Regions from separate parts of the Paenibacillus tianjinensis genome, predicted to be linked through region 3. Evidence: riboswitches for the same ligand, from Rfam matches in the RefSeq annotation. Region 3 holds a riboswitch; each other region holds the start of a gene.
The links. A riboswitch is a leader RNA that binds a small molecule or an ion and turns the genes downstream of it on or off. The one in region 3 is predicted to bind cyclic di-GMP.
Positions count from the first base shown of each region.

Region 1: another riboswitch for cyclic di-GMP. It lies ahead of JRJ22_RS25805 (DUF6612 family protein); the one in region 3 lies ahead of JRJ22_RS02525 (transglutaminase-like domain-containing protein).
Region 2: another riboswitch for cyclic di-GMP. It lies ahead of JRJ22_RS04075 (PA14 domain-containing protein); the one in region 3 lies ahead of JRJ22_RS02525 (transglutaminase-like domain-containing protein).
Region 4: another riboswitch for cyclic di-GMP. It lies ahead of JRJ22_RS27785 (flagellar assembly protein A); the one in region 3 lies ahead of JRJ22_RS02525 (transglutaminase-like domain-containing protein).

Region 1 covers NZ_CP070969.1:5,552,082-5,555,195, reverse strand. The annotation lists gene JRJ22_RS25810 (beta-galactosidase, LacZ type) at 1-1,095, shown strand, start outside; cyclic di-GMP riboswitch class I at 1,250-1,340, shown strand; gene JRJ22_RS25805 (DUF6612 family protein) at 1,382-2,281, shown strand; gene JRJ22_RS25800 (ABC transporter substrate-binding protein) at 2,471-3,114, shown strand, end outside.
Region 2 covers NZ_CP070969.1:946,134-949,247, forward strand. The annotation lists gene JRJ22_RS04070 (sugar phosphate nucleotidyltransferase) at 1-994, shown strand, start outside; cyclic di-GMP riboswitch class I at 1,133-1,212, shown strand; gene JRJ22_RS04075 (PA14 domain-containing protein) at 1,225-3,114, shown strand, end outside.
Region 3 covers NZ_CP070969.1:572,489-575,602, reverse strand. The annotation lists rRNA gene JRJ22_RS02530 (16S ribosomal RNA) at 1-549, opposite strand, end outside; gene JRJ22_RS02525 (transglutaminase-like domain-containing protein) at 921-1,730, opposite strand; cyclic di-GMP riboswitch class I at 1,745-1,825, opposite strand; cyclic di-GMP riboswitch class I at 1,900-1,980, opposite strand; gene JRJ22_RS02520 (class D sortase) at 2,102-2,752, opposite strand; gene JRJ22_RS02515 (GtrA family protein) at 2,805-3,114, opposite strand, start outside.
Region 4 covers NZ_CP070969.1:5,993,299-5,996,412, reverse strand. The annotation lists gene JRJ22_RS27785 (flagellar assembly protein A) at 1-1,744, opposite strand, end outside; cyclic di-GMP riboswitch class I at 1,717-1,807, opposite strand; gene JRJ22_RS27780 (FUSC family protein) at 2,006-3,106, opposite strand.

The DNA of each region.
Region 1 (3,114 bases), 1.3 Mb from region 3:
CTGCTTGGCAAGTGGACTACAGAGGTCAATGCTGCGCCGCAAAGTGAAGTGCTGGTTCCGATTGAGCTGCCACATACGGAAGGAACTCCGGGCGAATACAGCATTCAGGCTTCTCTGGTACTGAAGGAAGAAGAGCTTTGGGCTGAAGCGGGATATGAAATTGCCTTTGGCGAATCTGTCTTTGTTGTTGAGGAGACTGTAACAGAGCAACCAGCCGGTGAACTTAAGGTTGTGGTAGGTGATGTGCAGATCGGTGTCCTCGGTGAAGGCTTCACCGTTCTGTTCTCCAAACAGGTCGGATCGCTAGTGTCGCTGAACTACCATGGACACGAAATGATTGAGGCACCTCCGGCTCCGCTGTTCTGGCGTGCGACTACCGATAATGACAAGGGAACCCAGCTCGGGTACCATGCCGGAAGCTGGTATGCGGCAAGCCTGGCCCGCAAATGCGTTGAGGTCAGCCTTGAGCAGCAGGAAGGTGCAGTAACGGTAAGCTTCGATTACCGGTTCAGCATTCATGAAGAGCTGGCGTTCAAGACAGCTTATACCGTCTACGGTGACGGAACGGTCCGGGTAAGAACGCGTTACACCGGTGCTGCCGGTCTTCCGGATCTGCCCATCGTGGCTTTATCCTTCAAAATGTCAGCGGATTACAATCAGTCGGAATGGTATGCGATGGGGCCTGAGGAGAACTACATTGACCGTGCGTTCGGCGCCAGACTTGGTGTGTTCAGCCGGAAGGTGCAGGAGCTGCCGTCCAGGTATCTCGTGCCGCAGGAATCGGGTAACCGTACCGGTGTACGCCGTGTGAAGATTACCGATGAAGCGGGGATAGGCCTGCAAATCTCGGCTCCGGCAGCTGCACCGGTGGAATGTAACCTGTCCCCGTACACCGCGTTTGAGCTGGAGCATGCCTCACATCCGTTTGAGCTCCCGCCGGTTCATTACACAGTAGTGACGGTAGCCGGAAGACAAATGGGTGTAGGCGGAGACGACAGCTGGGGCGCACCGGTGCATAAGGAATACACCATTCCGGCCGAGCAAACCCTTGAATATGAGTTCTTCCTTTCCAGTGTGGGAATGGGAGAAGAATAGCGCAGCATAGCATTAAGTGTATTTTAAAACCACAAACCGGTCTTGGTCCTGAGTTGCAGGGAACTAAGACCGGTTTTGTTTTACAGGTAATTATAACCATGGTAAATTGATGAAGGGACAAACATCCTGCAATTAAAATCCAATAATCAAATGTCCGCGTTAAAGGTAAAATCCCCGAAAGAGGATGACACAAAGCCATGGGTCTAAAGCCGAAGATAGAAGGTCATGATCGCCAGGCTGCATAGGGATATCTATGATTAACGCAAGGACCCGAAAGGGGAACTACATGAAGAAGGTTTCAAAAACGGTAGGTACAATTATGGCTGCGGGTGCATTGCTGCTGTCAGGAACGGTGGGCTGGATGCCTGGTCCTGAAGTAGCCTCAGCAGCAGCGACAGCTGCCAAACCGCCTACCGTGGATCAAGTCATCGGCAAAGTAACGGCAGCTGCCAAAACGCTGAAGAATTTCCACCTGGATGTAATCAAGAAACAGGAGATTCAGACCGGCGGAGTGAAGGTCAGCAACACCAACACACTGAAGCTGGATATCAACCGTCTGCCGAATTTTGCAGCAGCAGGCAGCGTGGATATCAGTTTACTGGAAACATCCTACGATTTATATGCCAATGATAAGGAATTCTACTATCTTGTAGACGGAAGCGAACTTATTGCTGATTCTGAGGATACAGCCGCAGATACCGGAGAAGACGGAGAGGTTAGCAGCTCTGATGCAGTAACAGACGGCGACGGAGAGCCCATCGATCCTGATGCACAGTATTGGCTCGGACTGGAGAAGCAGGAATGGGAGTCTTTTTATTCCAAAGCCCAGTATGATCCTGCATCGATGCTGAATTCGGTCAAAAATGTTAAAAAGTCGATGAAAGTCACTACTGTCGGCACCCAGACCGTTCTGCAGGTTACGGTAACCGATCCGGCAGCGGCTAAGGGACTCATTGCCCTCTATGACCAGGAAAATCTCTGGGACGGCGAGACGCTGGAGCCGAAAAGCGCGACCTGGAAATTGTTCCTCAATACCAAGACCTGGCAGACAGAAAAGCTGACCGTTGATCTGAGTTATGCGCTGGCTTCGGACGGAACGAAAGATACATATACTACAAAAATTGAAGCTAAATATTCTAAGAACAACAAGGTTACAACGATTACAAAACCTGCTGAACTAGAATAATAGAACATTAGAGAGCATGGAGACACCCAGGTATGGCCCGGGTGTCTTTTTTTGTCTAATAGGGAGTGAAATCCAAAAATAGTGGAATTTCTCCCAATGGCAGGTGACTTATGTCCGGGGTCCCTAGGTTCTATAATATGAATGCGGTTACATAAAACCGAGTGATTAAGAAAAAAGGGGAGGCAAAGTATGAAAAGTATGAAACGTGTTTTAGTAGGAATCTCCACATTGCTCGTGATGTCATCTGCTCTCGCAGCGTGCGGCGGTAACTCAAATTCAAACTCGAACTCAAACGCATCAAGCCCAACTACAGCCCCGGCTGCAAACGCTACCGAAGCTCCGGCAAAGAGCAATGGCGAGAAAGTCACCATCAATCTCTGGAGCTTCACGGATGAGATTCCGAACATGACCAAAAAGTATCTGGAAATCCATCCTGAAGCGAATGTGGAGTTCAAAACCACGGTAATCGCTACTACCGATGGCGCTTACCAGCCGGCTCTTGACCAGGCGCTGGCCGCTGGCGGTAAAGATGCCCCGGACATTTATGCAGCTGAATCAGCATTCGTGCTCAAGTATACGCAAGGCGACGCTTCCAGCTATGCCGCTAATTATGCTGACCTGGGTCTGGATGACCAGTTAGTTAAGGATGCGGGCATTGCTCAATACTCCGTGGACATCGGCTCCAAAGACGGACAGCTGAAGGGTCTTGGCTATCAGGCAACTGGTGGTGCCTTTATCTATCGCCGCTCGCTTGCCAAGGATGTGTTTGGAACAGACGATCCTGCTACAATCAAAACCGAAATTGGCCCGGGTTGGGATAAGTTCTTCGAAGC
Region 2 (3,114 bases), 370 kb from region 3:
CGTAGTCCAGCTTGAGCAGACCATGGAGGAAAGCGGCGCAAATCTGGCGCTGATGGGCGTAGTTCCTGAACATGCGTCAGAGAAATACGGATATATCATCCCTACCAGTGCTGAGGCGGGAACAAGCGGATATCTGCAAGTGAGCCATTTCCAGGAAAAACCTGACCGTGTACAAGCCGAAGGTCTGATCAGCAAAGGAGCCCTTTGGAATTGCGGGGTATTCGCTTTCCGCTTGGGTTATCTGCTTGATATTCTGCAACGCAAAGGGCTGCCGCTTAACTACGAGGAACTTCAGAAGCAGTATAAACTGCTTGCCTCCATCAGCTTTGACTATGAAGTGGTGGAAAAAGAGGAGAATATCGTGGTTCAGCCTTATGCAGGCTTCTGGAAGGACCTGGGTACCTGGAACACGCTGACCGAAGAAATGAGCAGCAATCTGGTAGGAAAAGGTGTTGTCACGGCCGATTCTGAGGGGACCTGCCTGATCAATGAGCTGGATATTCCGATCACAGTCATCGGGGCGAAGGACTTAATTATCGCCGCCAGCCCGGATGGCATCTTGGTTACGCATAAAGCGGAAAGCCCGCGGATCAAAGAAGTATTGAAGTCTTACGAGCAAAGACCGATGTTCGAGGAACGCCGCTGGGGCCATTACAAGGTCATTGATTATGTGAAGTACGATGAGGGCAATGAAGTCCTGACTAAGCGGATTTTTATTGAAGAGGGCAAGAACATCAGCTACCAGCTGCACCGCAAACGCAGTGAAATCTGGACCTTTGTAAGCGGGGAAGCCAGTATTGTGATTAACGAGAAAATGCATAATGTGAAGGCTGGCGATGTGGTTCGCATCCCAGAAGGCACCAAACATGCGATCCTTGCGCTGACGGATGTGGAGTTTATCGAAGTGCAGACCGGATCCGAGCTGGTGGAAGAGGATAATATCCGAATCACCTTGGACTGGAAGGATATAGCATTGCACCAGTTCATTTCGTAGGCCTAAATAATCTATTTAACCAATTGTTACAAATCCAAAACAGGTATTTAGAACCATTTATTAAGAAATCTTCATTTTTGCTATAAACCTACAACTTAATAGAGTCGATACTTACGGTAAGAAGGAGAAATCCTTCCAAAACGACAAAGGCAAACCTACTCGAAAGATAGGGACGCAAAGCTATAGGGCCTCTTAAAAGTGGCAGCCTGGCTACCGAAAGGAAGATCATTTTGAAAACTTACCGTAAGTTTCGTTTGTTGTCCGCCGTGTTGTCTCTGGCTGTGTTTTTGTCCGCCGTACCGCTTGGACTAGGATTTGCACCTTCCTCGGTTAAAGCAGCTTCAAGTACAGCTGTGCCAGTTAATCCGGACGCTTCAGCTGAAGCCGTCAAGCTCCTCGATAGTCTGTATTCTATTTCCGGAAAAGGAATTATTTCAGGCCAGCATGATTATCTGGAGAGCCCGGATGAATTTAGCAACAAGCTGAAAGGAACAAGCGGACAATATGCCGCACTTCACGGATATGAGCTGGGAGTTATCAGCGGACAATCCGAAAGCACCGCCGCAATGCAACGGAAGAATGTAGTCAATAGTGCGATCAACTGGTCTAAATCCGGCGGTATCGTAGCCATGACTTTTCATGAGAATCTGCCGGGCACTACGTATGATTGGGCTAATGTGCAGAAATCATTGACACAAGCAGAGTTTAACAAATATATAACACCAGGTACGGCACAGTACAACGCACTGATTGCCGATCTCGATAAAGTTGCAGTTTCACTCAAAAGCCTGCGGGATGCAGGAGTCCCCGTACTTTGGAGACCTTACCATGAGATGAACGGAGACTGGTTCTGGTGGGGAAAGAAGACCAACTTCGCCGGACTGTGGAATATTATGTATGACCGGTTTGTTAACTATCATAAACTTAACAATCTGCTGTGGGTATGGAATCCGAATGCTCCGAATGCCTGGTCTGATCCCTATGAGCTGACCTATCCTGGTGCGAATAAGGTCGATGTACTTGCAGCTGACATATACAATAATGATTATATGAATAAATATTATGACAGCCTGGTCAGTCTGGCTGCCGGTAAACCGGTTGGCATCGGTGAGAATGGCGAGATGCCGAGTATAGCTAAGCTGCAGCTATCCCAGAAGAATTACGTTTATATGATGAACTGGGGAAAAATGCTCTATGATAACAACAGCACGACTACAATCACAAGCTTTATGAATGACAGCTACACCCTGACCCGGGATGAATATAAGGCATGGACAGTCCCTGGTGCAACGGCAACGCCGACAGCAACGCCAACAGCGACACCAACGGTAGCGCCAACAGCGACACCAACAGTAGCGCCAACAGCGACACCAACGGCAACGCCTACAGCGACACCAACTCCAACGGTAGCACCTACAGCTACACCAACGCCGACCTCCTTACCTGAAAATACATTGCAGGCACCGGTACCGCTGGTAAACGGGCTTACAGGTGAATATTTCAAGAATATGACGCTGTCCGGCACGCCTGTGCTGGTACGCAATGATAGTTTACTTAATTTCAACTGGCGTCAGGCATCACCGGATGCTTCATTGCCTGTAGATATTTTTTCCGTACGCTGGACCGGTCTGATTAAGCCTTCTTATAGTGAAACCTATCAATTCTATACAACATCGGATGATGGTATTCGTGTCTATGTGAATGGAACGGCCGTTATCGACAGCTGGATGAAACAGAGCGGTACCGAGCGTACCGGAAGCATTGCCCTGAAAGCAGGACAGTATTATGACATTAAAGTAGAATATTATGAAAATGCCGGTGACGCCAATATCCGGATGATGTGGCAGAGTCCAAGCCAGGCCAAAGTAACCGTTCCTTCAAGCGCATTGTTCTTAAAAAGCTCCATATCATCTATAAATACTGTTGAATCGTCATTAATGACGAATTCGCTGGCCATGGTACAGACAGTAACAGTGTCGCCAGCGCCGACAGCAACGCCAGCGCCGACAGCAGCACCAACGCCGACAGCAACGCAAGCGCCGACAGCAGCTCCAACGCCGACAGCGGCACCAACGCCAACAGCGGCACCAACGCCAACAGCAACGCCAACGCCAGCGCCG
Region 3 (3,114 bases):
TTGCCCCCTACGTATTACCGCGGCTGCTGGCACGTAGTTAGCCGGGGCTTTCTTCTCAGGTACCGTCACTCCGGTAGCAGTTACTCTACCGGACGTTCTTCCCTGGCAACAGAGCTTTACGATCCGAAAACCTTCATCACTCACGCGGCGTTGCTCCGTCAGGCTTTCGCCCATTGCGGAAGATTCCCTACTGCTGCCTCCCGTAGGAGTCTGGGCCGTGTCTCAGTCCCAGTGTGGCCGTTCACCCTCTCAGGTCGGCTACGCATCGTCGCCTTGGTGAGCCGTTACCTCACCAACTAGCTAATGCGCCGCAGGCCCATCCCTCAGTAGCAGATTGCTCCGCCTTTCATCCTTTCTTCAGGAGAAGAAAGGAATTATCCGGTATTAGCTACCGTTTCCGGTAGTTATCCCAGTCTGAGGGGTAGGTTGCCTACGTGTTACTCACCCGTCCGCCGCTAAGCTTATCCCGAAGGATAAGCTCCGCTCGACTTGCATGTATTAGGCACGCCGCCAGCGTTCGTCCTGAGCCAGGATCAAACTCTCCAAATTGGTATTTAGAAAGAGCGATTGCTCATTTTGAAACATCTGACGAGAATTTGCATTCTCTAATTTTGGATCTCACCGAGGTGATCTCCAGATACTCACTCGTTGTTCAGTTTTCAAAGATCAAGCTCGTTGTCAGTGACCATTAGCTCATCACCAGCAACTCTTATAATATATCACGTTTGATTTAGAAACGCAAGTTTTTTTTGAAATTTCTTATTCAGTCATTTCAGCCAAACTTTTGTGCGCTCTAACAACGCTTACCTATAATACCGCAGATACCTATTGAAAAGCAACCCCCTTAACTAAAAAAGATAACCTGCTTAATCTTTAAGCAAGTTATCTTACGTATTGTCTAGGATTTATATAATGAATTATTAATAAAATTTTGCAGCGCTATATTTGCTCGCTACTTTGATCAGTGCTGTTTCTTTACTGTTCTTAGCCAATCCAGCGTCAACTGTTGTATCGATTGTTACCCATTTACCGTTAAGCAGTACTTCATTCCAAGCATGATACGTTGAAACATAACTGGTATTGCCCATTACCAATTTTGTCGGAATCCCTTCACTGCGCAGCATGGTAGCAAATAGCGAAGCATAATCATAGCAAATTCCTTTTTTGGTGAGTAATGTGTTGTCGTTCTTCGGGATATAATCCTGTGTAACAGTTGCAGCCAGCTGGTAATCATACTTCACATTTGCAACGATGTAGTTATAAATGACTTTTACCTTTGCTTCATCTGTAGTCAGTCCTTGTGTAAGCTGTTTAGCTTTCAATACAGATTTATCGGAAGAGCTCCATTTCACGTTCTGTACGGAACTCAAGTATACGGCGTTGGCATTGCTCAGGTTAAGTTCTACATTCTCAGAAGAAACTACTTTATATTTGTTGCCGCTTGTATTCTCAAGAATAGACACTTTATAGGTTCCATTACCTTGTTGCAGCGGGAAAGACTCCGTAGATTGGAAAGCATATAAGTTATAAGTGTAGCTGTTGCCGTCCTTGGTGATCATGACCTTAATGCGTTTGTCTGTAGGTACCTCATAAGAAACTGCGACAACTCCCTGATCCAATTTCGTTGTATTCAACCAGCTCGAATCTGCTGTTGCGGCCGTAGCTGGGCTTGTCTGAACTGATGTGACTACTACAAACAAGGTTAATAACATAAAATAGAACTTTTTCATTGGATAAAACCCCTTTCGGTAGCTGGCTGCCATCCTTTCGGGAAGGCCCTTTAGCTTTGCGTCCCTACCTTTCGATAGGTTTGCCGTTATCGTTGTAGCTTTATCTGTTCTCTCATCTACCAATAAATGCTAGATTCACTTTAAAAAAGCAAACAAAAAAAGCCCTTCATTCGGTAGCTGGCTGCCATCCTTTCGGGAAGGCCCTTTAGCTTTGCGTCCCTACCTTTCGATAGGTTTGCCGTTATCGTGTATAGCTTTTATAGTTATATAGTATCATATTGTCATCTTTATACAAGCCCCAAATTGCTAGATTTCTAACACTTTCCACTAAAATTTATCATATTTCGGGTCAATTCTCCCCAGCCTCAAATTCAGGATAATTTTGCGTGGATTATCAGGCGGTGTGTCGGATTTACCAGCGGATCACAAGTAATCAGAGTTAGGATTTTATTCATGTTATCCCCATTCAGCACCGATACATCCGTCGGCTCTACTACAGAAATATCATAAACCTTGTATTGGTATTCTTCTGCACTCGTTTTGATTGAGATCATATCACCGATCTTCACTTCATTTAACCGGTTGAACAGTCTCCCCGTAGTTCTTGACCGGTGAGCGGCAATGGCTGCATTTCCGACTTCGCCGAGCGGAGCCGTCTCCTTCATATGGGCAGCAGCATGCTTCATATTAGATTTGGTCGCCCCCTCTAAGACAGGCAGCTTCAAGTCAATCCGGTCGATCTGGATAATTCCGATAATCTTACCGCCCACCTTAATCTCCGGAGAGGGCTGTGCTGATGGCTGCACCTGTTCCTCATCCGCTGATTCATCTGCCAAAAGCTGGGTGACCTCGGCGTACGGCTTTTTCAGATCCGGTTCAGCCGTTGGGACAACCTCACTATAGGCCTGCTCAGCCTCTGCCAGCAATTTTTCCTGCTGTCTGTCGTTATACCACTCGTTCGCTTTCGGATACAGCATGACAAGGATTCCGGCCAGTATAATCAAATAGGAAAACTTCCGCATATTCATCACCCCGTTAGTCTGGAACCGGGCAAGCCCTGTTCTAATATTTGTCTTAAAAAACCCACATGCGGCTTCCGAAAAAATTGATAATCACAGTGACGAACGTAACGAGTACCTTGGCAATCAATACCTGAATCCCGAAGCTGTCTGTAAGAAGATGCATCAGCAGTACTGAAATTCCAAGCACCACCAGATTGAGTACGATAAACTTCACCAGCTGCAGCCTGTCAGATCCCTTCTTGCCAGCGTTGCGGTCACGAAAAGTCACTTTTTTATTCCAAACGAAGCTGTTTGCTGTACCTGCACTATAAGAAATAATCTGCGCCGGGGTATTGATCATTCCCAGTGAATGAAGCAGGGTA
Region 4 (3,114 bases), 850 kb from region 3:
CGCCCGCTTCGACTATGGATCCGCTGCATACCGATTGTTCCAGGAGGAATTGAACATTCCCGGATGCCCGCAGTGTGCAGTTCCTGACGCCTTCTTTATGTATATAGAGGTCTCCGCCGGCTTGGAGCATGCAGCCTTCCGCCTCTGCAACATCAATCCGGGCACTCTCCTCCTGCAGGCCTTCAATCCGCTCGCAAAACGCCTCAAGCAGCTTCAACAACGTCCCAATCACGGAATCCGTTATGAAGTCGGTGAACTGCCCCGGGTGCAGGAAGACCTCCAGCAGTTGTTTAATTTGCTCTGTATCCATAGGACAGGCTGACTCATTGTCTAAAAGCAGGTTCTGAAGCCTGGTAAGCAGACCCGGTATATGGCTGCATTTACTCTCCAGCAGCAGCATAACTACCAGTCCGTATTTCACAGTCTGCTGACGTGACTTAAGATTCTGCTCCAGCAGCCTGGCTGCTTTTCTCAGTGCTGTTATTTCCTCGATCAGGTGACCGGAATGCAGGTACAGCCGCCCTTGTCTTGCTCCGTAATAACCGCAATATAATTGGCTGTCTGTTATCTTTCCCCGGATCACAATGCTGCCTGTGGCGGTAATCACAGCCCCCCGGACATCACCGTATATGTAGACATTGCCAAAAGCCTCAATGATGGATTGGTCCCTGACTCCTTCCGGTGCAACCACATCTCCTGCAAACATAAAGACTCCGTCTGCTGTATCCATGCCCCCCGGCATAATATAGGCAGAAGGGAAATCAATACTCACCACCGGTGTGCCGATGCCTGTGATCCGGGGTCTTCCTTCACGCAGTGCGATAATCTCTCCGCCTGGAAGCAGCGAGATATCGGCGGCGTGCATCAGGCGGATATCCTCCGGCTGGGGTGACGGCAGAATGCCGCCATACACGTCAAAGCCGGGCAAGCCTTCCTGCGGAGGCAATTTGCGGGCCAGCACTTCTCCCGGATGGACAGACGCAATCCCCGGATAGTTCAGGTAATTCAGAGGGTCGGGGGCTTCCTGACGGCTGAACTCATCAGCCATATCAGGCTGCAGCAAGAGCTCCAGCCTGCCGTTGAACCCGGGAACCGGGGCTTTGCCCACAGCAATGCAGACCGGAAGATAGGTCGGATTATTTAATTCGGCGTAAAGAGCAGGAATGTTGAGATTAGGAATGAAGGCGCTTTTAGGAAAGCCGGCAAGAATCTGATCTACAGTCAGCTTAGACAGCAGCAGATCATAGTCCGGCTCGGCCCGGACAGAGACTTCGGCGGAGGCGGGGCAATTCACGAGCTTCCAGGCGTACTTCTCCACACGGTAGAGGGTAAAGTAGGCTCTTAGCTTATCCTCGGAAATCGTAATCTGGTACTGCGGCTTCTCACTGATCTCCCAGCTCAGATGATTGACTGAAGTGACCCGGGTGGGTTCAGTTACCTTCTCGCCTTCCATCTTCAGAACGACAGGGTGAACAGCAGAAATCAGGGCAGCCTTGCCGCCGCATAGAGGGGGAGTGATGAAAATCTGACTATTCTGTACAATGATTATTCCATCCTTATCCTCATTTCCGCCCACTCCGCTGAACGGATAGGACGGGGTAGAGGACTCCATCGGAAAAATAGTGCTAAAGGACGGCATCGTTTTACTGAACACATGCCGGGAATGGTCAAGGATGCGCTGCGGCATAGGTATAACCTCGCTTTTCGTATTATCAAACCGGCAGCCTGGCAGCCATGAATGCACAGCGGCATTGTTAGGCCCATTGCTTTGCGTCCCGCCCTTTCGGGCAGTTTGCCTTTATACATGAACATGATAAACACTCAGCATGAGGTCATTTAATGAAGTAATCGACAATAAAATGATCATAACTGGTACTATAGTACTGCATTTCGACAACTTCTTTAAACAATCCTAATTTTATTCCTGTATGAGCCGGTTTTCAACTGTAATTTCACCTGAAATATATAAGATTTTGCAGCAGCAAAAAAAAGGACACTCCCAAGCTTAAAGCTTGTGGGAGAGTCCATTATTTACAAGATGGATACTGCGTGAAGCTTCGGTTCTTGCCGGCAGAGGTGCGGCCGAAACTGCCGCATAATCGGCCTGTTCGATGACCTCCAGCACCCGGTTGAGGTGAGAGAAGACAGCACCGAGGTCGCGGATAGCCGTCAGCGGGCATATTCCCTGCAGCTCGGAGAACCAGGCCAGCTGCAGATCACGGGCATGCCGGAGCGACTCCTGCAGTGGACGCTTAACTTCGGCGTCCGACAATGCCTTGGTCCCGTACAGGGCGATGCAGTCGGCAGTTGCGCCGGCAACCTCCACCATCCAGTCTGCGGCAGCATAATGCGCAGGCAGCAGAGAGAGCTCGTCGGCAATCTCTTTGACGTAGAAGTGAACCTTCTGCAGATGGGCCGTAGCCTGTGTCAACCCGCGCAGTCCGCTGCGGCAGGGGTAGTGCGATAAGGTGAATTGCATTTCCTGGCGCAGCCGGACACTCTTCGCGAGCAGTTCACCTGAGCGGGTCAGCGCCTTCTGGGCCTTTGCTGCGTCTCTGCCGCCGGTAGCCATCCCGCTCAGGGAATCCGCCAGCAGCAGGCTTCCTTCGAGCGCCAGGCTTTTCACCTTGACGAACCCTTTGGGCGAGACGATAATCATATTGATCAATAAGGCAATCAGTACGCCGATTAGAGTCTCGGCAATTCTCCACACAATATAGTGATCATGGTAGAAGGTAAGCGCGAGAACAGAGGTCACGCCAACCTGTGACACGGCCTGGATATTAATCCGGCACGCGGTGGCAATACCGATGCCCAGCAGCAGGATCAGCAGGATCGAGAGAATGCCGATATCCAGGAAGCGGCCGACAATCAGGCTGACCGTTCCGCCGAGCACAATGCCGAGCAGGCGGTATAAGCCTTTTTCAAGCGAGGCTTTAACCGTTCCTTGGGTAATCAGAATAGCTGCAAGCGGGGCAAAATATAAGTAATGGTCACCGTACAGGCTATGAACTGCCACCCAGGAGAGTGAAGCAGCCAGTGTGATCCGTATCATATAAAGGGATAATCCAAATTTCTCAAGGCGGTCTTGTAACCCCTCGTTCATTTTCAGTC